DNA from 3 places in the Pseudomonas sp. LBUM1674 genome. Region 2 is predicted to be linked to each of the others. Evidence: riboswitches for the same ligand, from Rfam matches in the RefSeq annotation. Region 2 holds a riboswitch; each other region holds the start of a gene.
What was found. Region 2 has a riboswitch for cobalamin ahead of ACA067_RS10975 (ABC transporter substrate-binding protein). Riboswitches for the same ligand answer to the same signal wherever they lie in the genome.
Positions count from the first base shown of each region.

Region 1 (10,230 bases), 1.6 Mb from region 2:
CAATCATCATCCGCCCGCCGCGGAACATCGGATCGCTGTCGGGGCCGCCCCAGCGGTCCAGCACGGCCTGGCGGTTGGCGGCGGGGAGCGCGTCGAACATCAGCTGATAGTCGTCCAGCGCCAGGCTTTGCTGGCATGGACGCTGGTCGAGGGTGTCGAGGTCGTTGCTGACGCCGCCGAGCAATTGCTGGATCAACGCGGTGCCGCTGTCGGGCAATTCGGCCGGTAACGGATAACCTTCGTTGTGCAGCGCACGCAGGATGTTCAGCGCGGCGGCAGGCGTGTCGAGGCCGACACCATTGCCGATGCGACCATCGCGGGTCGGGTAGTTGGCCAGGATCAGCGCAATGCGTTTCTCGCCATTGGGCACCCGGGCCAGATCAATCCAGCGCCGTGCCAATTCGGCGACGAAATCCATGCGCTCCGGTTGTGGTCGATAACACACCACGTCCGACTGACTGCGCTCACTGCGCCAGGCCAGGTCCTTGAAACTGATCGGCCGGCTGATGATCCGCCCGTCCAGCTCCGGCAGCGCGATGTGCATCGCCAGATCCCGCGGTCCGAGGCCCTGCTCGCTGGCGCGCCAACCGGGCTCGTTGTCTTGCGCGCAAATGGCTTGAATCACCGGAATGTTGCGGCGAAACGGCCGCAACTGCGGCGCTTCGGGGCTGGACTGGGCGAAACCGGTGGTGTTGAGAATCACGCTGGCAGCGACTTCATCCAGCAGATCCTCGACCACGGTCAGGCAGCCGGGCTCTTTCAAACTGGCCACGGCAATCGGCAGCGGGTTAAGCCCCGCCGCCTGCAAACGCTGGCAGAAAACATCGATGAAAGCGGTATTCGCCGCCTGCAGATGCGAGCGGTAAAACAGCACGGCCGCTACCGGTTGATCGGCCTGCCAGTCGGCTTGCCAATCCTTCAGTGCGGCGGGGCTTTTTTGTGGGTGGTAAATCGCGGTGCGCGGCAGGGTCTGCGGCTCGGCCCAGGCGTAGTCGCGATCCAGCCAACGATCGGCGAGGCAGCGAAACAGGTCGAGTGCGTTGGCCATGCCGCCCTGACGCAGGTAATGCCAGAGTCGGTCGCGGTCTTGCGCAACCACGGTGCTCAGGTCGCTGAGCTCCGGGTCCGGACGATCATCGCCCGGCACCAGAATCAGCTGCGCACCGCGCCCGGACAACTCCACCAGCCGCTCCACGCCGTAGCGCCAATAGGCGATGCCACCGTGCAGCGAAATCAGAATGACCTTGGCGTGACGCAATACTTCGTCGACATACAGGTCGACCGAGGCGTGATTCTGCACCTGCATCGGGTTGGCCAGGCGCACGCTCGGGTAATCGTCCGGTAACTGCTGCGCCGCTTCGGCGAGCAGCGCCAGGCTGGAGTCGCCGCTGCACAGGATCACCAGCTCGGCGGGGGTCTGTCCAAGGTCGGCAATATTGTCATCCGACACGAAACCGCCGGGCTGGGTCCTGAGCAGGTGCATGGCTTAAACGCTGAGTGCGGCGCGCAATTGCGCTTCGAGCAGCGCGGCATCCAGCTCCTGGCCGATCAACACCAGACGCGTGGTGCGGGCTTCTTCGGCGCCCCACTGACGGTCGAAATGCTTGTCGAAGCGTGTGCCCACGCCCTGGATCAACAGGCGCATCGGCTTGCCCGGGATCGCGGCGAAACCTTTGACGCGCAGGATGCCGTGCTGGACCACCAGTTGGGTCAGGGCATCCAGCAGCAGGCTTTCGTCAGCTGGCGGCAGTTCGATGGAGATCGAATCGAAGGCGTCGTGGTCGTGATCGTCCTCGCCTTCATGGTGATGGTCGTGATGGCTGTGACGGCTGTCGATGTGCTCTTCGGAACCGGCACCGAGGCCGATCAGTACGTCCAGTGGCAGGCGGCCGCTGCTGGCTTCGATGACTTTCACCGCTGGCGGCAGTTCTTCGGCGACTTCCAGGCGCACCCGGGCCAGGTCTTCAGGGCTGATCAGGTCGGCCTTGTTGAGGATCACCAGGTCGGCGCTGGCCAGTTGGTCGGCGAACAGTTCGTGCAGCGGCGATTCGTGGTCCAGGTTCGGGTCGAGTTTGCGCTGGGCGTCGACCTGGTCCGGAAATGCGGCGAAGGTGCCGGCGGCGACCGCCGGGCTGTCGACCACGGTGATGACCGCGTCAACGGTGCAGGCGCTGCGGATTTCCGGCCACTGGAAGGCTTGCACCAGCGGTTTTGGCAGGGCCAGGCCCGAGGTTTCGATGAGGATGTGGTCGAGGTCGCCGCGACGGGCCACCAATTCGCGCATCACCGGGAAGAATTCTTCCTGGACGGTGCAGCACAGGCAGCCGTTGGCCAGTTCGTAGACACGGCCGTTGGCTTCTTCTTCAGTGCAGCCGATGGAGCACTGTTTGAGGATTTCGCCGTCGATGCCCAACTCGCCGAACTCGTTGACGATCACCGCAATACGGCGACCCTGAGCGTTGTCGAGCATGTGCCGCAGCAAGGTGGTCTTGCCCGAGCCGAGGAAGCCGGTAACGATGGTGACGGGGAGTTTGGCCAGTGTTTTCATCGGATGCCCTTTGGCAAGGTGGCGGGCATACGGGACGACAATCGCTGCGACAGGCGCGCGCAAGAGTTCCGCCACCGGATCACCCCGCCCGGTTGTAGTGAGAATCTGTGTCGAGGCAGGTCTCCTGGCTGACGGTGTGCCAGTCGTTCGACTGGCGTTTGCTGCGCCTTCCCGCGAACCCGTTGCACAGGGTTTGCAGTGGCGTGGCAGCGAAACATCACCGTTCACAGTTGCGGGGGCAGCCGCGGCATCGACCGCGTTCCCTTCTTAGCTTCGGCAGACGCCGAAGAACCTCGAAAGCGCAAGGCTACGCATGGTATGGGGGCGGGTCAATGTCTTGTGGCGTCCGCACCGGCCCCTTCGCCGGCAAGCCGGTCTCGCTCCCACAGGTGACCGCATTCCCATGTGGGAGCGAGCTTGCTCGCGAAGGGAGCGATTCGGCATCCAAGTGAGAACCCATGCCAATTGACGCCCAACCCCCGCCCATGCTCTCCTACACGCCTTGTTACGGGTGCCCTTCACAGGGTGAAACGGGAAACCGGTGAATCATGTGCTTTACTCAAGGCCATGTCAGTCCGGTGCTGCCCCCGCAACGGTAAGCGAGCGAAGCGTCAGATCCACTGTGCCAGCAGTCCGGCATGGGAAGGTGACGCTTGCAGGTTCAGGCGACAGCCTGCGCCCCTCGTGAGCCCGGAGACCGGCCCGCAACATCAGGTGAACGTCATGTTCACTGAATAACAAACCCGCGGTGGGCGGGCGCTGTTGAGCCTCTGCGCGCCTGATGCGCAGGGATCTTCCATGCGCTCTATTCACCCGCTGACAGACCAGAGGGAAGCGCCATGTCGATCATCAGCAGCACCGGCAGCAACACAGACAAGAGCACCGCCAGCAGCACCACGACCCTGACTCAACGCCTGACCGCCGCCGCCTGTGCGTCGATCCTTGGCGCAAGCCTTGTGTATTTCGCCGGTTTCTCGCACATCGAGGCGGTGCACAATGCCGCCCACGATACCCGTCATAGCTCCGCTTTCCCGTGCCATTGAGACCTGCCGACATGATCAAGCGTATCGCGCAAACCGCGGGTTTCACCGGGCTGCTGGCCGCCCTGTTGCTGACCCTGCTGCAAAGCTTCTGGGTTTCGCCGCTGATTCTGCAGGCGGAAACCTACGAAAAATCCGAGCCGGCCGCTGTTGAAGTGCATGAGCACGCCGCGGGTGCTGTCGCCGCCCATTCCCACGATGCCGAAACCTGGGAGCCGGAAGACGGCTGGCAGCGCGTGTTGTCGACCACCGGCGGCAACCTGGTGGTAGCGGTCGGTTTCGCCTTGATGCTTGCCGGTCTCTACACCTTGCGCGCCCCGACCAAAACCTCTCAAGGCCTGCTCTGGGGCTTGGCCGGCTATGCGACCTTCGTGCTCGCGCCGACCCTCGGCCTGCCGCCTGAACTGCCGGGGACTGCCGCGGCCGATCTGGCGCAACGGCAGATCTGGTGGATCGGCACTGCCGCCTCCACCGCGGCCGGCATCGCCTTGATCGTGTTCAGCCGTCACTGGCTGATGAAGATCCTCGGCGTGGCCATTCTCGCCGTTCCACACGTGATTGGCGCGCCGCAACCAGAAGTGCATTCGATGCTCGCTCCGGAAGCGCTCGAGTCGCAGTTCAAAATCGCTTCGCAGCTGACCAACGTCGCGTTCTGGCTGGCCCTGGGCCTGATCAGCGCCTGGTTGTTCCGCCGCAAGAACGATGGCCAGTACCACGCATGACTGATACCCGCACAGCGCCGACCCTGGTGGTCGGCCTGGGCTGCCAGCGCGGCTGCCCGGCCAGCACGTTGCGGGCGCTGCTCGACCAGGCGTTACAGGCGCATCAAATCGGACTTCACCAGATCAAGGCCCTGGCCAGTATCGACCTGAAGCGCGAAGAACCTGGCCTGATCGAACTCGCCGAACAACTCGCGCTGCCGCTGATGTATTTCAGCAGCGCACAATTGGCCAGCTATCAAACGCAACTCAGCCACCATTCGGACATCGCGTTCGAACGCACCGGCTGCTACGGCGTAGCGGAAAGTGCTGCCCTGGCCCTGGCCGAACAACTGGCCCAGGCGCCAGTAAAACTGCTGATCTCGCGACAGAAATATGCCCAGGCGACCCTCGCATTGGCCGGCGCTGCATAAAATCCCCGATAATCCCCTCCTCGATCATGAGCAATCTTCATCTGAAGCCTTGCCCAGCCCATTTTTTCACAGGAACCGACGATGACTGTCTATTTCATTGGCGCCGGTCCCGGCGACCCGGAACTGATCACCGTCAAAGGCCAGCGGCTGATCCGCAGCTGCCCGGTGATCATCTATGCCGGCTCCCTGGTGCCCGCCGCCGTGCTCGAAGGTCATCAGGCCGAACAGCTGGTGAACAGCGCCGAACTGCACCTGGAACAGATCATCGAACTGATCAAGAGTGCCCATGCCAAGGGCCAGGATGTGGCGCGGGTGCATTCCGGCGACCCGAGCCTGTATGGCGCCATCGGCGAGCAGATTCGCTACCTGCGTGAACTCGGCATTGCCTTTGAAATCATTCCCGGTGTGACCGCGACAGCGGCCTGTGCGGCACTGCTGGGTGCGGAGTTGACCTTGCCGGATGTATCACAGAGCGTGATTCTGACCCGTTACGCCGACAAGACGACGATGCCGGCCGGTGAAGAGTTGGGCAGCCTGGCGCAACACGGGGCGACCATGGCGATCCATCTGGGGGTCAATCATCTGCAGAAGATCCTGGTCGAATTGCTGCCGCATTACGGTGCGGATTGCCCGATCGCGGTGATTCACCGGGCGACCTGGCCGGATCAGGATTGGGTGGTGGGGACGCTTGAGGATATTGCCGGGAAGGTTGAGGCGAAGGGGTTTCGGAGGACGGCGTTGATTCTGGTGGGCCGGGTGTTGGGTAGCGATCACTTCAGTGAGTCGTCGCTGTATCGCGCCGGGCATGCGCATTTGTATCGGCCATAGGGCCCCTTCGCGAGCAGGCTCGCTCCCACAGTTGATCGCATTTCAATGTGGGAGCGAGCCTGCTCGCGAAGGCGTCAGTGAATTTCACCCATAAAAAAACGGCACTCACGGGTGCCGTTTTTTCATGTCGCAGCGAACACCTTAGTAGTAGGCGTTTTCTTTCTGCGTGTGGTCAGTCACATCACGAACACCCTTGAGCTCGGGAATACGCTCGAGCAGCGTGCGCTCGATGCCCTCACGCAGCGTGACGTCTGCCTGGCCGCAGCCCTGGCAGCCGCCGCCGAACTTCAGCACGGCGATGCCGTCCTCGACCACATCGATCAGGCTGACCTGACCGCCGTGGCTCGCGAGCCCCGGGTTGATCTCGGTCTGCAGGTAGTAGTTGATACGCTCGTTGATCGGGCTGTCGGCGTTGACCATCGGTACTTTGGCGTTTGGCGCCTTGATGGTCAGCTGGCCGCCCATGCGGTCGGTGGCGTAGTCGACTACCGCGTCGTCCAGGAAAGCTTCGCTGAACGAATCGATGTAGGCGGTGAAGCTTTTCAGCCCCAGCGCCGTGTCTTCAGGTTTTTCTTCGCCCGGCTTGCAGTAGGCAATGCAGGTTTCGGCGTACTGGGTGCCAGGCTGGGTGATAAAGACGCGGATGCCGATACCCGGCGTGTTCTGCTTGGAGAGCAGATCGGCCAGATAGTCGTGGGCGGCGTCGGTAATGGTAATAGCGGTCATGGAAACTCCTCGCAGGCTTGGGCGCAGTTTACGCCAATCAACGCGCCGGACAAAGTCCTAGTATTTTTGTCGGGAAAGTGCGGGTCTGGCGGCGCGCCAACATGAGCGAGATTCATGCAAAACCGCGACATGCTCCAAAACCGCACAGGTTTGCTATCATCCCGGCCCTTCGTCATGGTCTTTCCGAGTAGTCCCAATGTCCGATCGCAGTGTTCGCCTTCAAGCTCTCAAGCACGCCCTCAAAGAGCGCATCCTGATACTCGATGGCGGCATGGGCACGATGATCCAGAGCTACAAGCTCGAGGAGCAGGATTACCGCGGCAAACGTTTCGCCGACTGGCCGAGCGACGTCAAGGGCAACAACGACCTGTTGATACTGACCCGCCCGGACGTGATCGGCTCGATCGAGAAGGCCTATCTGGATGCCGGCGCCGACATTCTGGAAACCAACACCTTCAACGCCACCCAGGTGTCCCAGGCCGACTACGGCATGCAGGACCTGGCGTACGAGTTAAACGTGGAAGGTGCCCGCCTGGCACGCCAGGTGGCGGACGCCAAGACCCTGGAAACACCTGACCGGCCGCGCTTCGTCGCCGGTGTTCTCGGTCCTACCAGTCGTACCTGCTCGCTGTCGCCGGATGTGAACAACCCCGGCTATCGCAATGTGACCTTCGATGAACTGGTGGAAAACTACACCGAGGCCACCAAGGGCCTGATCGAAGGTGGCGCCGACCTGATCCTGATCGAAACCATCTTCGACACCCTGAACGCCAAGGCCGCGATCTTTGCCGTACAAGGGGTTTACGAAGAACTGGGCGTCGAGTTGCCGATCATGATTTCCGGCACCATCACCGACGCTTCGGGCCGCACCTTGTCGGGTCAGACCACCGAAGCCTTCTGGAACTCCGTGGCCCACGCCAAGCCGATCTCGGTCGGGCTGAACTGCGCCCTCGGTGCCAGCGAATTGCGCCCGTACCTGGAAGAGCTGTCGAACAAGGCCGGCACCTACGTCTCCGCGCACCCGAACGCCGGCCTGCCGAACGAATTCGGCGAGTACGACGAGCTGCCGGCGGAAACCGCCAAGGTTATCGAAGAATTCGCCCAAAGCGGCTTCCTCAACATTGTCGGCGGTTGCTGCGGCACTACGCCTGGCCACATCGAAGCCATTGCCAAGGCCGTGGCCGGTTACGCACCGCGCGAGATCCCGGAGATCCCCAAGGCCTGCCGCCTGTCGGGCCTGGAACCCTTCACCATCGATCGCAGCTCGCTGTTCGTCAACGTCGGCGAACGCACGAACATCACCGGCTCCGCCAGGTTCGCCCGGCTGATTCGTGACGACAACTACACCGAAGCCCTGGAAGTCGCCCTGCAGCAGGTCGAAGCCGGCGCCCAGGTGATCGACATCAACATGGACGAAGGCATGCTCGATTCGAAGAAGGCCATGGTGACCTTCCTCAATCTGATTGCCGGCGAGCCGGACATCTCCCGCGTGCCGATCATGATCGACTCCTCCAAGTGGGAAGTGATCGAAGCCGGCCTCAAATGCATCCAGGGCAAGGGCATCGTCAACTCGATCAGCATGAAGGAAGGCGTCGAGCAGTTCATTCATCACGCCAAACTGTGCAAGCGCTACGGCGCCGCCGTCGTCGTGATGGCCTTCGACGAAGCCGGCCAGGCCGACACCGAAGCGCGCAAGAAAGAAATCTGCAAACGCTCCTACGACATCCTGGTCAACGAAGTCGGCTTCCCGCCGGAAGACATCATCTTTGACCCGAACATCTTCGCCGTGGCCACCGGCATCGAAGAACACAACAACTACGCTGTGGACTTCATCAACGCCTGCGCCTACATCCGTGACGAACTGCCGTACGCACTGACCTCGGGCGGCGTGTCCAACGTATCCTTCTCGTTCCGTGGCAACAACCCGGTGCGCGAGGCAATCCACTCGGTGTTCCTGCTGTATGCGATCCGCAACGGCCTGACCATGGGTATCGTCAACGCCGGTCAGCTGGAGATCTATGACCAGATCCCGGCCGAACTGCGTGACGCCGTTGAAGACGTAGTGCTCAACCGCACCCCGGAAGGCACCGACGCCCTCCTCGCCATTGCCGACAAGTACAAGGGCGACGGCAGCGTCAAGGAAGCCGAGACCGAAGAATGGCGCGGCTGGGACGTCAATAAACGTCTGGAGCATGCGCTGGTCAAAGGCATCACTACCCACATTGTTGAAGACACCGAAGAATCCCGTCAGTCGTTCGCCCGGCCGATCGAGGTCATTGAAGGCCCGTTGATGTCCGGCATGAACATCGTCGGCGACCTGTTCGGCGCCGGCAAAATGTTCCTGCCGCAGGTGGTGAAATCCGCCCGGGTAATGAAGCAGGCCGTGGCGCACCTGATCCCGTTCATCGAACTGGAGAAAGGCGACAAGCCGGAAGCCAAGGGCAAGATCCTGATGGCCACGGTCAAAGGCGACGTGCACGACATCGGCAAGAACATCGTCGGCGTCGTACTGGGCTGCAACGGCTACGACATCGTCGACCTCGGCGTGATGGTGCCGGCCGAGAAGATCCTGCAAGTGGCCAAGGAACAGAAGTGCGACATCATCGGCCTGTCCGGCCTGATCACCCCTTCGCTGGATGAAATGGTCCACGTGGCCCGCGAGATGCAGCGCCAGGACTTCCACCTGCCGTTGATGATCGGTGGCGCGACCACCTCCAAGGCGCACACGGCGGTGAAGATCGAACCGAAGTACAGCAACGATGCGGTGATCTACGTCACCGATGCCTCGCGCGCCGTGGGCGTGGCGACGCAGTTGCTGTCCAAGGAGTTGAAGCCGGCATTCGTCGAGAAGACCCGCCTGGAATACATCGAGGTCCGCGAGCGCACCGCCAACCGCAGCGCCCGAACCGAACGCCTGAGCTACCCGGCGGCCATCGCCAAGAAGCCGCAGTTCGACTGGAGCACTTACACGCCGGTCAAACCGACGTTTACCGGTGCCAAGGTGCTGGACAACATCGACCTGAAAGTCCTGGCCGAATACATCGACTGGACGCCGTTCTTCATCTCCTGGGACCTGGCCGGCAAGTTCCCGCGCATCCTTAACGATGAAGTGGTCGGTGAAGCTGCCACCGCGCTGTACGCCGATGCCAGGGAAATGCTCGCCAAGCTGATCGACGAAAAACTCATCAGCGCGCGTGCGGTGTTCGGCTTCTGGCCAGCCAATCAGGTGCGCGACGATGACATCGAGCTCTACGGCGACGACGGCAAGCCACTGGCCAAGCTGCATCACCTGCGCCAGCAGATCATCAAGACCGATGGCAAGCCGAACTTCTCCCTGGCCGACTTCGTGGCACCGAAGGACAGCGAAGTCACCGACTACGTAGGTGGTTTCATTACCACCGCCGGGATCGGCGCCGAAGAAGTGGCCAAGGCTTACCAGGATGCCGGCGACGATTACAACTCGATCATGGTCAAGGCCCTGGCCGACCGTCTGGCCGAGGCCTGCGCCGAATGGCTGCACCAGCAGGTCCGTAAGGATTACTGGGGTTACGCCAAGGACGAGACGCTCGACAACGAGGCGCTGATCAAGGAGCAGTACACCGGCATCCGCCCTGCTCCGGGCTACCCGGCCTGCCCGGATCACACCGAGAAAGGCACGTTGTTCGCACTGCTCGACCCGCAAGCCAGCGAAATGCAGGCAGGCCGCAGCGGGGTGTTCCTTACCGAGCACTACGCGATGTTCCCGGCGGCAGCGGTCAGCGGCTGGTACTTCGCTCATCCGCAGGCGCAATACTTCGCCGTGGGCAAGATCGACAAGGATCAGGTACAGAGTTACACGTCGCGCAAAGGCCAGGAGCTGAGTGTGACCGAGCGCTGGCTGGCGCCGAACCTGGGCTACGACAACTAAGATCAAAAGATCGCAGCCTGCGGCAGCTTTTACACGGGTGTACACATAA
Region 1 covers NZ_CP166779.1:3,914,973-3,925,202, forward strand. Annotated here, with positions in the region: gene cobN (cobaltochelatase subunit CobN) at 1-1,483, opposite strand, end outside; gene cobW (cobalamin biosynthesis protein CobW) at 1,487-2,548, opposite strand; cobalamin riboswitch at 2,646-2,859, opposite strand; cobalamin riboswitch at 3,041-3,268, shown strand; gene ACA067_RS18005 (CbtB domain-containing protein) at 3,388-3,591, shown strand; gene ACA067_RS18010 (CbtA family protein) at 3,603-4,310, shown strand; gene ACA067_RS18015 (cobalamin biosynthesis protein) at 4,307-4,720, shown strand; gene cobM (precorrin-4 C(11)-methyltransferase) at 4,802-5,548, shown strand; gene nfuA (Fe-S biogenesis protein NfuA) at 5,690-6,274, opposite strand; gene metH (methionine synthase) at 6,471-10,181, shown strand.
Region 1: it holds a riboswitch for cobalamin, as region 2 does, so the genes downstream of both, ACA067_RS18005 (CbtB domain-containing protein) here and ACA067_RS10975 (ABC transporter substrate-binding protein) in region 2, are expected to answer to the same signal.

Region 2 (10,230 bases):
GAGCAACTGCACAAGACCGGCGAATGGGTGAAAACCAACCCCGGTGCAGCGGCGAAAATACTCAGCCCGTTGTGGGGCAACCTGGATGTGGCGACCGTCGAGACCGCCAACACCCATCGCAGTTATCAGGTGCAGCCGGTGAAAGGTGATCAGTTGGGTGAGCAGCAGAAAATCGCCGATGCGTTTTTTGCCGCGGGGTTATTGCCCAAGGCGGTGGATGCGAAGGATGTTGAAATCTGGAAGCCGTGAGAACGATTGCCGTTGAATCCGGCCGACTGGCCGAAGCGTTTCGTCCTGAGATTCGAACCCGGTCAGCTCGACAGGTGAACACATAACCCTGTGGCGAGGGCGCTTGCTCCCGCCGGGCTGCGCAGTGGCCCCAGAAGAGGGACTGCTGCGCAGTCCAGCGGGAGCAAGCTCCCTCGCCACACGCGTTCGACAAGACTGTGCTATTGGCGCCCAGCCCCCCAGCTATCCTGCCGCAACCCGGCACTCACTACGTTTAACGATGCTAAAGGGCTCGTCACCACCCCGCATCCCGGACGCCGGCTGCAGAAAACCGAGCAAGGCCTGCCGGGTTTCATGCCAGGCTGCCGGGTGCTCCATATCGAGGAAGTGCCCGGCGTTCGTGACGGTATGGAACTCGGACTGAGGAGCATGCTCGCCGAACAGCCGGGCGTCCTCCGCCGAGGTGTATTCATCCCATTCGCCGTTGACAAACAGCAGCGGGATGTCGATGGCATTGGCACAGGTGATGTAACAGTGGGTGTCCTGGGTCAGCACCTCATTCACGTGGAAATGCATCTGCCTGTATTCGTGCTCCGCCAGGCTGCTGACATGGCGGTGATTAAAGCGTTTGAACAGCGAGGGCAGGTGCTTGCCGATCGTGTTGTTGATCAAGCGTCCGACATTGAGGCGATCGCAGGCCTGGAGTACGTGCAGGCCGCGTTCCAGGTAATCGCGCATCGGTGTATTGATGCGCGCTGCGAAAGAACTGATGACCGCCCTCTCGATTCGTTGTGGCCGCTGGGCCAGCGCCACCAGGGTCGCCGCACCGCCCCAGGAAAAGGACAGCACATGGTGCACACTGAAGTGTTCGATCAATTCCAGCAGAATCGCTGCCTCGTCTTCCTTGCGGATCGGTTGGCCGTGGAGGTTGTGTCGTTTCGACTGACCGGCATAGGGCTGATCGTAGAGGACCACATTGAATTGCGGCTGCAGGTAACGCACCGTCTGGGCAAAGGATGCGGTCGTTGACAGCGAGCCGTTGACCAGAATGATGGTTTTGTCAGCGGCGGCGTTGAGATAGTGTTCGGTATAAATCTTGTACTTATCGCAAATCTCGACGATGGCGGTTTTCGGCATCATGTCATTTTCTTCCTTGAACCCATTGGACTGAGCGCACAGCGTGAGGGATGCCCACAGGGCCCTATCGCACAAAGCAGTACGGGTGGAACCGACAGCGAAGTGCCAGGTAAATACATTAAAAGCTCAAGGTGGTTTTCAAACGTCAACGCATGGGCCTCCTGGGGTTTAACCTGCATCACGGGCAAGCGGCGACAGCGCGAGCGTGTTACGCAGCGCTCTGTGACCGATAAGTCACTGACTGACCAGAGGTTCAGAGTTAAGCAGGTATTTCCCGGTCTGCAAGCCTGTGCAGCACTTTGGTGCTGATTGACCTTCAACGCGCACTTGCACCCTGGAATCGGCACACGAGAAAAAATACTGGACCGTTGAACGGCATGATCGACTACCATGCCGGCCGCCGGTTTCCACATGGGATTAATAGGGAATCCGAGATGCCCGACACGGCATCAATCGGAACTGCCCCCGCAACTGTAGGTGCTGAGCCTGCTCCTGAACTGCCACTGGGATCGCTTCCGGGAAGGCTGGAGCCAGGCGATGACGCATCAGTCAGGAGACCTGCCGGCCAAGCTAATCACTAACCGGCGGGGTGTCCGGGAAGGACATCCTTGCGCCGTGCGTCACCTGCTGTGATCGCCACGCCAGTGCTTTAACGGCAGCGTTCGATGATGTGTTTCCAGTCCGTGCCCCCTGCCCCGAGTACGGTCAACTGGAGTTTGCGTCATGCTGCTGTCACGCCTTGCCACCCTCGTCACTGCGCTGGGTCTGTCCACTCTCGCCCATGCGGCCCCGACCCACTACCCCCTGACGGTCGAGAACTGCGGCAGCACCCTGACCTTCGAGCAGGCACCGAGCCGCGCCGTGACCATCGGCCAGGCCGGCACCGAAATGCTCTACGCCATGGGGCTTGGCAACAAACTGGTTGGCACGTCGCTGTGGTTCAACGAGGTGCTGGCCAAGTACAAGACAGTGAACGACCCGATCCCGCGCCTGGCCGATAACGAGCCGAGTTTCGAGGCGGTGATCGGCAAACGCCCGCAGCTGGTGGCGGTGGAACTGGAGTGGATGGTCGGCCCGCAAGGCGTGGTCGGTACCCGCGAGCAGTTTCACGAGCTGCAGATCCCGACCTACCTGATGCCTTCCGACTGCGAAGCCAAGGACAATCTGGTCGGCGCCGACGGCACACGGCTGGAGGCGTTTCGCATCGACAGCATTTACAAAAGCATCAGCCAACTGGCCGAGATCTTCGATGTGCAGGAACGCGGCCGGCAGTTGAACGACGAACTCAAGGCCAGCCTGGCGAAGTCTGTCGCCACGGTGCAGAACAAGGACCTCAAGCACACCAGCGCGCTGTTCTGGTTCTCCAGTGCCAGTCTGGACATCGACCCTTATGTCGCCGGACACAAGGGCATTCCCGACTTCATGCTCAACACCCTGGGCGTGCGCAACGTGGTGCAATCCGACGAAGAATGGCCGACCGTCGGCTGGGAAACCATCGCCAAGGCCAACCCGACGTTCCTGGTCATCGCACGCATGGATCGCCGTCGCTTTCCCGCTGACGACCATCTGAAGAAACTGGCATTCCTGCGCAGCGACCCGGTGACCCGCAACATGGACGCGGTGAAAAACAACCGCATCATCATTCTCGACGCCATGGCCATGCAGGCCAGCGTCAGAATGTTCGACGGCCTGGCCACCCTGGCATCAGCCATCGACGGCTATGACCTGCCGCAATGACCAGGACGCTGATTCGCACATTGCTCGCCGCAATGACCCTGCTGTTGGCCGTCATTGCCGGAGTGGCCATCGGTGAAACGCCGATCGCTCCGGGCGTGGTGTTCCAGGTGCTGGCCAACAAACTGTGGGCTGCCGGCTATGTCCTCGACCCGATCGACGAAGGCATCGTCTGGAATTATCGCCTGACCCGCGCGCTGGTGGCCGCGGCCTGCGGTGCGGGTCTGGCCACTTGCGGGGTGATCCTGCAATCGCTGCTGCGCAATCCGCTGGCCGATCCCTACCTGCTCGGCATCTCCGCCGGCGCCTCGACGGGCGCGGTGCTGGTGGCATTGCTGGGCCTGGGGGCGGGACTGATTTCGCTGTCGGTCGGCGCGTTTGCCGGGGCGGTTGCCGCCTTCGCCGTGGTGGTTTTGCTGGCCCGTGCCAGCGGTTCGCCCGGCGGTACCTCGCAGATCATCCTCGCGGGGATTGCCGGTTCGCAGCTATTCAATGCGCTCACGGCGTTCCTGATCACCAAGTCGGCCAGTTCCGAACAGGCCCGCGGCATCATGTTCTGGTTGCTGGGCAATCTCAGCGGGGTGCGCTGGCCGTCGGTGTGGCTGGCCGTCCCGGTTGCTATGGCCGGTCTTGCCGTTTGCCTGTGGCATCGGCGGGCACTGGACGCCTTCACCTTCGGCGCCGACTCGGCCGCCTCGCTCGGCATCCCGGTACGCCGCGTGCAATTGCTGCTGATCAGCTGCGCCGCACTGGTGACGGCAGTGATGGTGTCGATTGTCGGCTCCATCGGTTTTGTCGGGCTGGTCATTCCCCATGCCGTGCGACTGCTGCTGGGCACCCGGCATGCGCGCCTGCTGCCGGCCAGTGCGCTGGGGGGTGCAGTGTTTCTGATCGCCGCCGATGTCCTCTCCCGGACACTGATCAAAGGCCAGGTGATCCCGGTCGGAGTCATCACGGCATTGGTCGGCGCTCCGGTGTTCGCGTTGATCCTGATCGGCAGGAGGAATGCCCGATGAATGCCCTCACACCTGTTATCGGCGAATCCGTGCTGAGCTGTTCCGGACTCGGGTTCCGAGTCCGCGACGCTGAACTGCTGCACGATATCCACCTGGACATCCGACGGGGAGAAACCCTGGGCATCGTCGGGCCCAACGGTTCGGGAAAATCCACGCTGCTGAAACTGCTGGCCGGCGTGCGCGTCCCCAGCCGGGGTGACATCCAACTCAACGGCCAGCGCCTCAAGGCGCTATCACGGCGGACCATCGCGCAAACCCTGGCGGTGGTTGAGCAACAGGCCGACACCCTGGACGCCATCAATGTGTTTGATGCCGTGGCCCTGGGCCGGACACCGTGGCTGTCGGCCTTGAGCCCGTGGTCGAACGAGGACGCTACCATCGTCCAGCAGGCGCTGTGCGACGTCGATGCGGCGCACCTGAAAAACCGTACCTGGCACAGTCTGTCCGGCGGTGAACGCCAGCGTGTCCACATCGCTCGCGCCCTGGCCCAGCGCCCGCAGATTCTGTTGCTGGACGAGCCGACCAATCACCTGGATATCCAGCATCAGCTCGCGATCCTGAACGTGGTGCAGGCGCTGCCGGTGACGACATTGATCGCCCTGCATGACCTGAACCAGGCACTGACCTGTGATCGTCTGGCGGTACTGGAACGGGGGCGACTGGTGGCCCTCGGCAAGCCGCTGGAGGTGCTGACCCCGCAGCGCTTGCTGGAGACATTTGGCGTGCACGCGCATTACCTGACCGACCCTTTCGACGGTGCGCGGGTTCTGCGGTTTCGTTCTGTTTGACTCGCCGCAAGTTTACACACGCAGCCTGTCTTCGCCACGCCGTTCAGAAACGCAGTGCTCCATCCCCTGCGATCCCTCGGCACCAGACTCTTCAAGGGCCACCCCCTCTGCTTTCTTGCCCAGGACATGATCAGTGCGCAACAGAAAATGCGACAACGCCGGGATCAGAATCAATGCACCCAACATGTTCCACAGGAACATGAAGGTCAGCAGGATGCCCATGTCCGCCTGGAACTTGATCGGCGACCAGGCCCAGCACACCACGCCGGCAGCCAGGGTGATACCGACCAGCCCCACCACCCGGCCGGTGAACGACACGGCGTTGCGGTAGGCTTGCATCAACGACTGGCCCTGACGCTGGTACTGCAACTGGACGCTGAGCAGGTACAGCGCGTAGTCGACGCCAATGCCGACGCCGAGGGCGATCACCGGCAGCGTTGCGACCTTCACGCCGATGCCCATGACCACCATCAACGCCTCACAGAGGATCGAGGTCAGCACCAGCGGCAGCAGGGCGACCAGCGTGGCGCGCCAGCTGCGGAAGGTGATCAGGCAAAACAGCGTCACCGCCCCGTAGACGTACAACAGCATGGTCCGATTGGCCTCGCGCACCACAATGTTGGTCGCCGCCTCGATGCCGGCGGTGCCGGCGGCGAGCAGGAACTGACGGTCCGGAGTGCTGTTGTCCTTGGCGAACTTGTCGGCAATGGCCACCACGGCATCCAGGGTCTCGGCCTTGTGGTCCTTGAGGAAAGCGATCACCGGCATCAGCGAACAGTCGGTATTGAACAACTCCGGAGAGTTGACCGAGGCTTGTTGCGCGGCATAGTTCAGCACGTTCTGGTTGCGCTGGATGCTGTTGAGCTTGGGGTTGCCTTCGTAGGATCCCGCGGTGATCTGGCGTACCGCGTTGACCAGCGATGCCGTGGCTTGCACGCCGGGATACTGCTGCAGTTCCCAGGCCAGGCGGTCGGCGAGGATCAGCGTCTGGTAATTCAGACAGCCTTCCACCGGGGTCTTGATCATCACCGCGAACAGATCGCTGGACAGCGCGTAATGCTGGGTGATGTAGGCGTTGTCACGGTTATAGCGCGAGTCCGCGCGCAACTCCGGGGCACCGCTGTCGAGGTCGCCGATCTTCAGCTGCAGGCTGACCGCAAAGCCGCCGATCCCGAGCAAGGCGGCCACCAGGACGGCGCCGGTGGCCCACTTCGGTGTGGTGAAGCGATCGAGGCTGTCCCACAGTTTGCCGAAGCCCTCATGCGCGGTGGCCCGCGTGTCGATTTTCAGCGCACGCTCGGCCGCTTTTGCACCGACGCCGACATAGGACAGCGCCACCGGCATCAGCAACAGCGAGGTGAAAATCAGCACCGCCACACCGATGCTGGCGGTAATGGCCAGGTCCTGGATCACCGGGATGTCGATCAGCATCAGCACCGCGAAGCCCACGGCATCGGCCAGCAGCGCAGTGACGCCGGCAATGAACAGACGGCGGAAGGTATAGCGTGCGGCGATCAGCTTGTGGGTGCCGCGGGCGATGTCCTGCATGATGCCGTTCATCTTCTGCGCCGCGTGGGACACGCCGATGGCAAAGATCAGGAACGGCACCAGCACCGAGTAGGGGTCGATGGCATACCCCAGCCAGGCGACGATGCCCAGTTGCCAGACCACCGCAATCAGCGAACAACCGACCACCAGCAAGGTGCTGCGCACACAACGGGTATAGAGGTAGATGATCACCAGCGAGGTGACCACAGCCAGGCCGAAGAACATCATCACCTGAATCAAGCCATCGATCAGGTCGCCCATCAGCTTGGCAAAACCGATCACCCGGACCTTGTAGTGGCCCTTGCCCTCTTCCCCGGCCTGGCGCGCCGCGCTGTCACCGGCGAACTCGATCTTGTCGCGCAATTGCGCTTCGAGCATCTGTGAAAATTGATGGTAGTTGATACTCTGGCCAGTGGCCGAGGCCTTGTCCAGCAGCGGTACGATCAGCATGCTCGATTTGAAATCGCTGGCCACCAGGCTGCCAACGATGCCGGCGCGGGTGATGTTCTGCCGCAGCTGTTCGATGTCCGAGGGCGAGCCCTGATAACTGTCGGGCATCACCGGGCCGCCTTGAAAGCCTTCTTCGGTGACTTCGGTCCAGCGCACGGCCGGCGTCCACAGCGACTTCATCCACGCGCGATCGACGCCTTCAGTGAGGAACAGTTCGTCGTTGACCTGCTTGAGCACATTCAGGTAGTCGGGGTCGAAGATGTCGCCCTGGGTGTTTTCCACCACCACCCGTACCGAGTTGCCCAGGCCGCGTAGCGACTGACGATTCTCCAGGAAATTCTTGATGTACGGCTGGCTCTGCGGAATCATTTTCTCGAAACTGGGGCGCAGCTCCAGACGGGTCGCCGCCATGTAGCCCAGCACCAGGGTGGCCAGGGTCATGAGCAGGATGAACAGCGGGCGGTAGTTGAACACCAGCCGCTCCAGCCGATTGCCGGAACGCCGATCAAAGTCACGCAGATCGCGGATCACCGGCATATTGTCTTGCTTGGTATGGGCCATGTCTGAGTACTCGCTCTATTGTTCTGGTTCTTATTCTTTGAGGAGCGCACGTGCGCCGCGACTGCCCACCACGATCAGCGAACCATCGCTGGCCAGGGCGGCACCGGCCACTGGTGACGGGTTCTGTTGCGGCACCAATTGCAACCGGGCGTTGTTGGCCTGATCGACCAGCATGTGTCCCGCTTGGGTGAACAACCGATAATGACCTTGGGTATCAATCGCAGCGGCGGTGACACTGACTTGCAGGCCGGTATCGAACGGCTTCCAGCTCGTCCCGCCATCCGTGCTGCGCAACACATTGCCGCGCAGGCCGTAGACGACGACTTCGCCAGGCTTGCCGACGACACCGAAATAGCTGCCCTGATAGGGTGTCACCAGGGCGGCGAAACGCTGCTGCGAGTCGTCCCATTTGAGCACCAGGCCTTGCTCGCCGACGATGTACAGCGCATCGCCGGTCGACGCGATGGCATTCAAGTGAAAACTCTGCGGGTTATCGGTACGGTCCTGAAACGGCGTCCAGCTCTGGCCGCCATCCTCGGTGCGCAAGATCAGGTTGAATACGCCGACCACGTAACCGAGCTTGTCGTCGGCGAACCAGACATCGAGCAATGGCTTGTCGGCGCCCTCTTCGACCAGCCGCTGGCCATCGGCGACGAACAGCGGCCATTGCTCGTTGCCCGGCTCGGCAGCCGCCAGCGCCGCATAATGCTTGACCGACAACGCGCCGATCTCTCGACCGTCCAGTTGCTTTTTCCAGGTCACGCCGGCGTCGCTGCTGTGCAGGATCACCCCATCATTGCCGACCGCCCAGCCTTGCTCCGCGGTGGGAAAATACACGGCATTCAGGTCGCTGCTGACCGGCACGTCAGCCTGCTGCCATTGCTGGCCGGCGTCATCGGAATAAAGAATGTGGCCGCGCTGCCCGACGGCGACCAGGCGCTGCCCGGCATTCGCAACATCGAGCAAGGGGCTGCGCACGGCCAACGCACTGGGCTTGGCGGGCAAATCCAGCACATCAACGTAACCGGACGCCTGGGCAATGGTCTGGCACAACGCCAACAGCATCGCCAACACCAGCAACCCGGGTTTTTTGCATGAACACATGGTGCGTCCTCCTGTAAAACCGGACCGGGCTGCACGCTGGGTGCAGCCGGCCTCTTCATGCACCGTGCTTTAGCGAACACCATTACCGGCCAGCGCATCCGGCGACCACTGCGCCTTGGAAAGCGGTGCGATGTACTTGATACCGCCGTAGGCGCCCGACAAACCATTGATGTTGTAGGTCCCGCCAATCAGGTCATAGATCACGTGCGGCGTGGTGTTGGGTGTCGTCGCATCGTAGCTTTGCGAGAGGAAGCTGAAGGAACCACGGTACAGCTGGCCGCGGGCGTCGTACTGGTCGGATGCCAGAGCGACCCAGCTGTCCTCATCCAGATAGAAGCGACGCTTGGCGTAGACGTGACGGGCACCGGCCTTCAGCGTGCCTTCCACGACCCACACCCGATGCTTTTCCCAGCGTACGAATTGCGGCGCCAAGTGGTTCGGCGTGGTCAGGGCTTTCGGATCCTTGAGGTAGCTCAGCGCGTAGGTGTTGTAGGGCACGATCATTTCCTGCTTGCCGACCAGTTTCCAGTCATAGCGATCCAGCGCACCGTTGAAGACATAAACATCGTCATAGGTGCCCGAACCGGCGGTGCCCGGGTTTGGCGTGTCGTAGGCCAGGGTCGGTGCCAGCTTCACGCGGCGTTGCCCGGGCAAGTACTGCCAGGCGCGGCGAGCCTGCACCAATGGGTTGGCAGCATCCTTGAGCATGATCGCTTCACCCGCCCGGCGGGCAGGACCTGTATAGAACAAGCGGGTCTGGAAGTAAGTGTCTTTGCCATCGATGATCTTGCTCAGGTCTTCGAAGATCGGAAACGAGTTGGAGATCTCACCACTGGTGGCCAGAATCTGCGCACCTGCGGAGTCGACGTTCCAGGAGTCATACTTGGTTGAATAGGCGACGCCCTGATAGCGCAACAGGTGGTTCCACATGGCCTCGGCACCTGACTGCGGGATCGGGAAAGGCACGCCAGGTAATACATTTTCGATCGCGTTGCCACCTTCCAGCGACTTGGCACCGGTAGCGTTCTTCACCGTATTGTCCAGCACGCCCTGAGGCAGGGCCACACTGCGGTGAGTCGGATAGACGTCAATGCGAAAGCTTGGAAAGCGCGTGGCCAATTCGACGGTGACGGCGGTCAGCTTGTCCTTGTACTGGGCGACGTTCTTGCCATCGATCACCAGCAGCGGCTTCTCGTTGGCATAAGGATCCGGGCGAACGGTATCACCGGCCTTGAAACCTGCCGGCAGGGTGGTCAGCCCGCCGGTGTAGGCCGGAATCGAGCCATCGGCATTCCCGGCTTTTTCGGCGCCTACGGCAGTCAGGTTGCTCCCCAGTTTGGCGGCGTCTGCGGCGGGCACGGCGGCCTGGACGAGACCGGCGAAGGTCAGCGCGAGCGAAGCGGTCAACAGTGTGTTCATGCATTTCATTTTGTCGTTCTCCTGATTGTGTTTAGCAATCGCGAATCAGAAAGTTGTCTTGAAGGTCGCCGTGACCATGCCGCGATCCTTGAGCTGCGCCGGGGTGCCGCCGAAGGCGGTGGTTTGACCGACGGCGCAGTTGTATTGCCCGTTGGCACCCGGCGCAGCGCCGTCTCCCTGACTGCCAGCGCTGCCTGGTGAACTGCAGGTATCGAATGGACCGAAGTTGTCCACGTATTTCAGGT
Region 2 covers NZ_CP166779.1:2,336,630-2,346,859, reverse strand. Annotated here, with positions in the region: gene ACA067_RS10985 (aliphatic sulfonate ABC transporter substrate-binding protein) at 1-249, shown strand, start outside; gene ACA067_RS10980 (alpha/beta fold hydrolase) at 472-1,368, opposite strand; cobalamin riboswitch at 1,752-1,945, shown strand; gene ACA067_RS10975 (ABC transporter substrate-binding protein) at 2,089-3,102, shown strand; gene ACA067_RS10970 (FecCD family ABC transporter permease) at 3,099-4,115, shown strand; gene ACA067_RS10965 (ABC transporter ATP-binding protein) at 4,112-4,903, shown strand; gene ACA067_RS10960 (efflux RND transporter permease subunit) at 4,916-7,462, opposite strand; gene ACA067_RS10955 (WD40/YVTN/BNR-like repeat-containing protein) at 7,493-8,566, opposite strand; gene ACA067_RS10950 (DUF1329 domain-containing protein) at 8,636-9,994, opposite strand; gene ACA067_RS10945 (DUF1302 domain-containing protein) at 10,031-10,230, opposite strand, start outside.

Region 3 (10,230 bases), 2.9 Mb from region 2:
CGATTCATTGGCACCATCAATAACGACTCGACAGTGGAAGGACTTTCGAACCGTCTGATTGATCGCGCAGCAATTATCAGTCTCGGTTATGAATCATCAGTAACTAGCTCCAAGCTAAGCAACGATGTTTTGTATGGAGCAGTCCCATACAATGAACTGGCAAATGCCTTTATTCCCCGCGATGACGAGGACTATTTAGAAATTGCAGATGAAGTTCGCTTGAAACAAGTTCTAGACATTTTGTCCACCTCGGCAATTAAGGGCGGGCAAATCCACTATAGCAAGCGCAAGACGAACGCTATTAATCGCTACTGCTTTATCGCCAATCAACTTTCTTACGAAAAGACTCAACCACTTGACTTTGCAATTAGCCAACATATTCTCCCGGCCATCAGCGGTCATGGCCAAGGCTTACGTGAACGTCTAAAACAACTGGAAGCGAAGCTGGATGAGTTTGACTATTCAGTATCGCGTAAAATCATTACAAGCATTATTGATGCTGGCGATGACTATTCAGACTCTTACTCTTTCTTCTGAGTCACATAGATATGTTTGAAGTTGAAATTATAAGTGGACGACGACGGGGGGAGAAGCTGGCTTTACTCAGCAGCACTCACGAAGCAGAAACTCCAATAATTTTTCAGGAGGATGAGGTATTAGTATTCAGAACGAAAATTGACCAGGACGTCCCAAATCTGACCCTTGTTCTTCATGAAAATGAAGTCCCCTACAGCACTCGCGTTGAGCATGTTGATGGCTGGCTATACGAGTGGCACCCTAAGGAAGTCTATAGAGGACGTAAAGAGGCTTTTTTCCATAACTACTATGGCCTGGCTGAGTTATCTCTAGCCGCGAAGAAAATTGATGACTCAACACAATTTTCTTTTGTTTTACATATGCAACCTATAGAGGTGCTCGCAAAAAAAATTAACGCGGAAAGAGTTTCAGAAATGCTAAAGTTTTTGTCCCGACAAGATGGCAAAGATTTGGCGAGCGCCATTAGAATCACCCGACTACGAGCAGGACTCAAGGAAGGGGGTCGTACCGAGCAATTTTTGCTAGACCGCATTCAAAACAATATAATTTTCCTCAAGAAAATTTTACCTGATATTGTTATGCGGCCTATCACAAAACTTCGGCAGACAGAGCGCTTAGTAACCCCAAACGAAGAAACCCTTATAGATGAATCTTCTTTACATTGGATTAGTGAAAACCCAGATTATCTATATGAAATCGACTCGCACGAAAACACACTGCTTATTTATGAAGATGAACGATACGGATCGAAAAAAATAGTAGAAACACACGTAATTGAAAGCTCTGACTTGTATGAGAACCACGTCATTCATGGCTTTATCGCATCGCTAATGATCGCGATCAATAAAATACGTGAAAAACTAGCTAGCAATAATACTAAACAATCGTCATCAACCAGTCATTTCGAGGGTTATGTATCCTTCTTTACTCAGATACAAAAATTTTCGGATGTAATAAATGCCAATAAAATCGCAAAGTGTGATCAAATCATCAGCGATCTGCGAGGCTTGAGGAACTGGCTTGAAAAGAAAACCCCAGTAAGCAAGATCGAAACAGGCCTACCCTACTTCACCCAGAAAGCCAAACAAAACTTCCTTTACCACCAAGTATTCAGCAGAGTTATCACATGGCATCGATATGGCACTCCTGATTGGGGGGTTCAGGATGAACTTAACTCAATCAAGGATATTCCCCGCTTGTTTGAGTATTACGTGCTTTGCGTGATCAAAAATCATTTGGATGGCATGAGCGTAAATGGTGTTGAAATGATGAAGGCAGCCAATGATGGTAGCCAAGATCTATTTGAGTACAAAGCAGGGCAGAGCAGCATTCGTCTGATGTATGAACCAGAAATTTGGACAGCAGGTCATGCAAGGTCTGCCCAGCAGAATCTTGTAAATACTGAAGGCTGGAGCAAGTCGTATACTTCTAACGTTTGGGATAGTCAACAACAAAGCAAAAGCTCACTAAAAACACGATCCAATAGAGGAGCATATTCTCAGAGACGACCTGACTTCTTGATAGAGGTATCCCGTGCAGGGAGCGAGTCTCACTACATCATTATAGATGCAAAGTATACTGACTCTGAAAAGGCATTTATTTCGTACCTGCCCGAACTGACGATGAAGTACATTCATGGCATCCATCAGCAGGGGACCGGTAAAAATCAGTCCAAGGCATTAATGATAGTAAATCCATCCAGCAATGCCTGCACCCGTCACTTCCATAGTGATGAATACAGCATTTACGGAAGCGCTCCTGTAACCCCAGCTCTGATGGTTACATCTATCGATGTCGCGCAAGCTCATCAGAATAGCTCAAACATAAAATGCGATCTCGACAGACTGCTTAGCCTATCCATTTAATACAGTCACTCTCACTTGGAAGAAATAATTTCTGGGTGAGAGTATTGATTTTCACGAAAACTATTAGCCGTCAAAAAAAAACACCTAACATTAGAAAATTGACTTCAACACCCAGCCCAGAATCTGCGACACCTTGTCAGAGCACATCAGTCCTAGAACCCACAAAGTTCACGCAACAGCCGGGTATCCAGATGCTTCTCCACCAAATCCGCCAACCGCTCGATATCCCGCTCACGCAACCCGTGATAGTCCACTTCCTGCACTTGCTGCAAACCCGCCCAACGCAACAACGCACTGCACGCCGCCGGCGATTCGAACAGGCCATGCAGATAGGTGCCGAAAATCTGCCCATCAACACTTTGCGCACCGTCGCAGCGACCATCGTCCAGCTGCACAGCGGCGTTTTCCAGCGCCGGTCCGGTGGTCACCCCGGCATGGATTTCATAACCAGTGACCGGCGCATCTTCCAGCGCCAGACGCCCGCGGACATTGCGCAGCTGCTTCTCTTGTTCCAGTTGGGTTTCGAACGCCAGCCAACCCAAACCGGCGCTCGACCCGGGCGCACCTTCGAGGCCCAGCGGGTCATGCACCTGCTCGCCGAGCATCTGCAGGCCACCACAGATGCCCAGCACTTTACCGCCATAACGCAGATGACGACTGATGGCGGTGTCCCAGCCATTGTCCCGCAGATACGCGAGATCGCTGCGCACGCTTTTCGAACCGGGAAGAATGATCAGGTCGGCGGGCGGGATAGCCTGGCCGGGGCCGATGAATTGCAGGTCCACTTGCGGGTGCAGACGCAGCGGATCGAAATCGGTGTGATTGCTGATCCGCGGCAGCACCGGCACCAGCACTTTGAGCACCTGGTCCGCCTTGTCGGTCTGGCGCTGATCGATACCGTCCTCGGCTTCCAGGTGCAGGTCCATCACATAGGGCAAGACGCCGATCACCGGTTTGCCGGTGCGCGCCTCCAGCCAATCCAGCCCCGGCTGCAGTAACGCGATGTCGCCGCGAAAACGGTTGATGATGAAACCTTTGACCCGTGCCTGTTCACTCGGCGACAGCAACTCCAGCGTGCCCACCAGATGGGCAAAAACCCCGCCGCGGTTGATGTCGGCAATCAGCACCACCGGGCAGTCCACCGCCTCGGCGAACCCCATGTTGGCGATGTCGCCGGCACGCAGGTTGATCTCGGCCGGCGAACCGGCGCCTTCGACCATGACCACCGGATAAGCCGCACTCAGCCGTGCATGGGACGCCAGCACCGCTTGCATGGCGATGGCTTTGTAGTCGTGATAGGCAACCGCATTCATGGTCGTGACGGCGCGACCATGAATGATCACCTGGGCGCCGGTATCGCTGTTGGGTTTGAGCAGCACCGGGTTCATGTCGGTGTGCGGTTCAAGGTTGGCCGCCTGGGCCTGCACCGCTTGCGCGCGACCGATTTCGCCGCCATCGGCAGTCACGGCGCTGTTGAGCGCCATGTTCTGCGGCTTGAACGGCACGACGCTGACGCCCTGGCGGGTGACCCAGCGACAGAGCGCCGTCACCAGCGTGCTTTTACCGGCGTCCGATGTAGTGCCTTGCACCATCAACGTAGTCATTGGCTTTCCTTGGCATAGGCGTCGAACGCTTGCGCGAGACGTGTCCAGTCGGCCTCATCGGCGGGCAAGCCGAATCGCAGGCTGCTGTTGTGGGTGAATAACCGCAGCAGGATGCCGCGCCGGGCCATGAACTCATGCAGTGCTTCGGCACGCTCGGTGATCAGCCATTGAAACAGCGCGCAACCGCCCTGGGGTGCGAAACCGTACTGTGCCAGCAGCCGCGCCAGGCGCTCGCTGGCCGCTTCGGTGCGCTGCCGTTGGCGAGCGTGGCCTTCGGTGTCCAGCAGGCAGGCCTGCCCCACTATCCGGGTCGGTCCGCTGACCGCCCACGGCCCCACCTGTTCGGCCAGCAATTTGAGCAGCCTGCGCTCGGCCAGCACGAACCCCAGGCGCACGCCGGCCAGACCAAAAAACTTGCCGAAGGAACGCAGCACGATCAACCCGACCTGATGGGCAAAAGGCGCCAGGCTCAGCTGCGGCGTGTTGTCCATGAACGCTTCGTCCACCACCAGCCAGCCACCGCGCTGGGCCAGTTTCGAATGCCAGTCGAGCAGGCGACTGGGGGTCAGGCTCAGGCCCGTGGGATTGTTCGGGTTGACCACCACAAGCACGTCGAGGCTGTCGAGGAAGAAGTCGACTTCCTGCTCCAGCACTTCACGCACGATATAGCCGCTGCGGCGCCACGCTTCGGCGTGCTCGGCGTAACAGGGCGAGAGCACGCCGACCTTGCCGATGCGACGCAAACGCGGCAACAGCTGGATCGCCATTTGCGAACCGGCCACCGGCAGCACTTGTGCGGCGCCGTAGTAGTCGCAGGCCGCCTGCTCCAGACCGTCATCGGTTTCCGGCAACCGCGCCCAGGCGCGCAACGGCACCTGCGCGACCGGAAACGGCCAGGGTGCGAGTCCGCTGGACAGGTCCAGCCAGTCGGCTTCGGCGATGCCGTATTCGAGCGCCGCCTTGCGCAATCGACCTCCGTGCTCAAGCATAGAATTCAGCTCCCACGCAAAGGATCAGCAACCATAACCATACCCCGCGCTTAACCAATTGCCAGCCACGGTCGATGGAGTCGGCATCCGCCGGCGGGCCTTCACCCAGTGGCGGGCGCTGATGCAGTTCACCGTGATAGATCGCCGCCCCGCCCAACTCGACGCCGAGCGCGCCAGCCCCGGCGGCCATCACCGGCCCGGCATTCGGGCTGTCCCAGGTCGGCCCCTGGGTGCGCCAGCATCTCAACGCCAGGCGGGTCTTGCCGAGCAGCGCGTAGGTCAACGCCACCAGGCGTGCGGGAATGTAGTTGAGCACGTCGTCGATCTTGGCCGCGGCCCAGCCGAAACGTTCGAAGCGGTCGTTACGGTAACCCCACATCGCATCGAGGGTGTTGCTCAGACGATAGAGCACCACACCGGGCGCCCCCGCCACGGCGAACCAGAACAGCGCGGCAAATACCGCGTCGCTGCCGTTCTCCAGCACCGATTCGGTGGCAGCGCGGGCGACTTCGGTTTTATCCAGTTCGCTGGTCTGGCGGCTGACCAGATAACCCACGCGTTTGCGTGCTTCTTCAATATCATCGCTGCGCAAGGCCTTGGCCACTGGCTCGACATGTTCACCGAGGCTGCGCATGCCGAGGGCACAATAGAGCGCGAGGATTTCGACGATCCAGCCGACATAAGGCGCCCAGGATAAAGCCGTGGCCAGTAAGGTCAGCGGCACGACCGCGATGACCCAGGCGGTGACGCCGTGACTGCGCCAGCCGCGACCTTCGCTGTTGAAACGTTGCTCGATCCGGTCGGCAAAACGGCCGAACGCCACCAGCGGATGCCAGCGTCTGGGTTCACCGAGCAGCGCATCCAGCGCCACCGCGGCGACACTCAATAACGCCACACTCATTGATTCACTCCCCAATAGTTTTCATACAGCAATTCGCCGAGCGGACGCGTCTGCGCCCAGCCTTCGAGCGCCAGCATCGGTGCCGGATAGAATTCCTTTACCGGGCCCAGGCAAAGCACGGCCAACGGCTTGGCGCCACCGGGCATTTGCAGCAAGTCGGCCAGGGCTTGCGGCTCGAACAAGGAGACCCAGCCCATGCCCAGTCCTTCGGCACGGGACGCCAGCCACAGGTTCTGGATCGCGCAGGACAAGGAGGCCATGTCCATTTCCGGCAAGGTGCGGCGGCCGAAGATGTGGCGCTCGCGATCGTCCATCAGCGCGGCGACCAGCACTTCAGCGCAGTCGTTGATGCCTTCGACCTTGAGCTTCATGAATTCGTCGCTGCGCTCGCCGAGGGCTTCGGCGGTGCGGATGCGTTCTTCTTCCACCAGTTGTTGGATTTTGCCGCGCAAGGCGCGGTCGCTGATGCGGATGAAGCGCCAGGGCTGCATCAGGCCCACGCTCGGGGCCTGGTGGGCGGCTTCGAGCAGGCGTCGAAGTAAGTCGGGCGCGACGGTGCCACCGCTGAAGTGGCGCATGTCGCGGCGTTCGGCGATCGCACGGTAAACCGCTTCGCGTTCGGCCTGGCTGAATGCGTTGTCAGTCATGGCCTCTTCGCGAGCAAGCTCGCTCCCACAGTGGACCGCGTTTCTTCAGGCAACACACTTTCTAATGTGGGAGCGAGCTTGCTCGCGATGGCGGCTTCAAGGTCAGGCGCGAACAATGCGGCAATCGCCGATGGATTGGACGGAAAATAAAAATGCACATAAGAGGCCGTCATCCGCCCCTCACGATAAACCGCCTCCGCCCCACGCCCGCCATTCGGGCTCAACCCACGAGCAATCGGCTCAAGCCCGGTGCTGGTCAGCGAATGATGATAAGTATGCCCACGCAACAAACCTTCCGGCAGCTCAACCGCCTGCAGGGCCAACGCCGCCAGACGCTTTTGCATCACCGCATCTCCGGCCAGCAAGCCGACCAGTTCAGCACGAGTGCCCTCGACATCGGTCAACGAATCCAGCAGATAAAGCATGCCACCACACTCGGCCAACAACGGTTTGCCCGCGGCATGGTGAGCGCGAATCGCGTCGAGCATCGATGTGTTCTGTGACAGTGCCACATGGTGCAATTCCGGATAACCGCCCGGCAGGTAGAGACTGTCTGCCTCCGGCAATCCGGTATCACGGATCGGCGAGAAAAACAGCAACTCGGCGCCCATGGCTCGCAGCAGATCCAGGCTCGCGCCGTAGGTGAAGGCAAAGGCTTCGTCACGGGCCACGGCAATCCGCACGCCGGCCAACAAAGGCTCGGCAGCGATCACATCGGGGGCGGCGAATTCCACTGCCGGCGGCAACGCCACCTCGCAACTGCTGGCCAGGGCATCGGCCGCTGCGTCGAGGCGCAGATCAAGATCGTTCAACTCGCTGGCCTGAACCAGCCCCAAGTGCCGGCTCGGCAGTTCGATCCCGGTCTCCCGGGACAAGGCGCCATACCAGCGCAAGCCTTCAGTCAGGCTGCCTTCGAGCAACTGCGCATGGCGCAACGTGCCCACGCGATTGGCCAACACACCGGCAAACGGCAAGTCCGGCTGATAGCGCGCCAGCCCCAGGGCCAGTGCACCAAAGGTCTGGGCCATCGCGGTACCATCGATCACTCCGAGCACCGGCACACCGAAGTGCCGCGCCAGATCGGCGCTGGACGGCGTACCGTCGAACAGCCCCATCACGCCCTCGATCAGGATCAGGTCGGCAACAGCTGCGGCTTCCCACAACAGTCGACGACTTTCCTGCTCGCCGACCATCCACATGTCCAGTTGATACACCGGCGCACCGCTGGCGCGCTCGAGAATCATCGGGTCGAGGAAGTCCGGGCCGCACTTGAAGACCCGCACCTTGCGCCCCTGATTGCGGTGCAAGCGGGCCAGCGCGGCGGTGACGGTGGTCTTGCCCTGACCGGAGGCCGGCGCGGCGATCAATACCGCCGGGCAATGACGTGGTTGACTCACAATTCGACGCCTTTTTGCGCTTTGATACCGGCCTGGAACGCGTGCTTGATCACGCCCATTTCCGTGACGGTGTCGGCCAGCTCGATCATTTCCGGTTTGGCACCGCGACCGGTGACCACCACATGCTGCATCGGCGGACGCGCCTGCAAATCACTGAGCACCTGATCGAGGTCGAGATAACCGTGCTTGAGGGCGATGTTCAACTCATCGAGCACCACCAGACCGATGGACGGATCGCTCAGCAGTTCGCGGGACACTGCCCATGCGGCTTCGGCGGCAGCGATATCACGCTGGCGATCCTGGGTTTCCCAGGTGAAGCCCTCGCCCATCACATGAAACCGCACCTGCTCTGGAAAACGGCGGAAGAACAGTTCTTCGCCGGTACTGTTGCGGCCCTTGATGAACTGCACCACGCCACACTGCATGCCATGGCCCAGGGATCGGGCGAGCATGCCAAAGGCCGAGCTGCTCTTGCCTTTGCCGTTGCCGGTCAGCACCAGCAGCAGGCCGCATTCGTTCGGGGAATTGGCAATGCGTTCATCGATCACGGCTTTTTTGCGCAGCATGCGCGCCAGGTGACGTTCATCACGATCGGGGGTATCAGTCATGGGGGAGCTCTCCGTTGAGGCTGGATAACGGCGGGCAGGCACAAGAATAGACGGCAAAAAGCCTGGCATCGCCCACCGTGATGCCGCTGGATGGATCAGGCCGGTCTCCGGGCTCATGAGCGGCGCTGGCCTGACTGCGCGCCTTCCCATGTCGGCTTTCGACACAGTGGCTCAAGGCGCAGTCTTCACTCATTTACCGTTGCGGGGGCAGCGTCGGGATCATGACTCTTCATCGTTCGAAGACAGTCACTCACCGACTTCCCTGTTTCACTCTGTCGGCCATGGCCACAGAGCACCTGAAACAAGCCGCGAAGGTTAGAGGGTTGGGGGTGGAGCGTCAATTGAGAAAGAGGCTCGCGACTGACCGGTTGAACCATCGCACCTCCCGGCTTCTCTATGATTGTATCAACGCGTCCATAGGGAAGATCAGCATGCGCAAGCCCCAGCTCGTTCTCGTCATCGCGCTCGCCGGAGGGCTCGCCGCCTGTGGTGAAACCTCCAGCCTGCAAGTCATGGACGGCACCGGTCCGTCGCCCAAGCTGCCAGAACCGAACAAGACCCTGATCCCGACGGTGAACATCGCCCCGGCGATCGGCTGGCCGGACGGCGCAAAACCCGTCGCGGCGACGGGAACTCAGGTCGCCGCCTTTGCCGAAGGCCTCGATCACCCGCGCTGGCTCTACGTGTTGCCCAACGGCGACGTGCTGGTCGCCGAGACCAATGCGCCACCCAAGCCCGATGATGGCAAAGGCGTTAAAGGCTGGGTCATGAAGCAAGTCATGGGTCGTGCCGGTGCTGCCATACCGAGCCCGAACCGCATCACGCTGCTGCGGGACAAGGACCACGACGGCATTGCCGAAACCCGTACGGTGTTCCTGGAAAACCTCAATTCGCCGTTCGGCATGACCCTGGTCGGAACTGACCTGTACGTTGCCGATACGGACCGCTTGCTGCGTTTCCACTATGAAGATGGCGATACGGCGATCAAGTCGCAGCCAATCAAAGTGGTCGATCTGCCGGGCGGCACGCTCAATCATCACTGGACCAAGAACGTCATCGCCAGCAAGGATGGGAGCAAGCTGTACGTGACGGTGGGTTCCAACAGCAATGTCGCCGAAAACGGCATGGACCAGGAAGAAGGTCGCGCGGCGATCTGGGAAGTGGATCGCGCCACCGGCAACCATCGGATCTTCGCTTCGGGGATCCGCAATCCCAACGGCCTCGCCTGGGAACCCCAGAGCGGTGCGCTGTGGACAGCCGTCAATGAGCGTGACGAAATCGGCAGCGACCTGGTACCGGACTACATCACTTCGGTGAAGGACGGCGGGTTCTACGGCTGGCCTTACAGCTATTACGGACAACATGTCGATGCACGCGTGACCCCGCAGAATCCGGACCTGGTGGCCAAGGCCATTGCGCCGGACTACGCCGTCGGCCCGCACACGGCATCGCTGGGCCTGACCTTTGCTGAAGGCAACACTCTGCCGACGCAGTTCAAGGAGGGCGCATTCATCGGCCAGCATGGCTCGTGGAACCGCGATCCGCACAGTGGTTACAAGGTGATCTTCGTACCATTCAGCGCGGGAAAACCGGTCGGACAGCCGGTTGATGTGCTCACCGGATTCCTCACCGACGACGAAAAAGCCATGGGCCGCCCGGTAGGGGTGGTGATTGATCGGCAG
Region 3 covers NZ_CP166779.1:5,196,894-5,207,123, forward strand. Annotated here, with positions in the region: gene ACA067_RS23755 (DUF8727 domain-containing protein) at 1-537, shown strand, start outside; gene ACA067_RS23760 (DUF2357 domain-containing protein) at 549-2,402, shown strand; gene ACA067_RS23765 (cobyric acid synthase) at 2,555-4,006, opposite strand; gene cobD (threonine-phosphate decarboxylase CobD) at 4,003-4,995, opposite strand; gene cbiB (adenosylcobinamide-phosphate synthase CbiB) at 4,988-5,896, opposite strand; gene bluB (5,6-dimethylbenzimidazole synthase) at 5,893-6,543, opposite strand; gene ACA067_RS23785 (cobyrinic acid a,c-diamide synthase CobB) at 6,540-7,940, opposite strand; gene cobO (cob(I)yrinic acid a,c-diamide adenosyltransferase) at 7,937-8,548, opposite strand; cobalamin riboswitch at 8,630-8,863, opposite strand; gene ACA067_RS23795 (PQQ-dependent sugar dehydrogenase) at 8,980-10,230, shown strand, end outside.
Region 3: it holds a riboswitch for cobalamin, as region 2 does, so the genes downstream of both, cobO (cob(I)yrinic acid a,c-diamide adenosyltransferase) here and ACA067_RS10975 (ABC transporter substrate-binding protein) in region 2, are expected to answer to the same signal.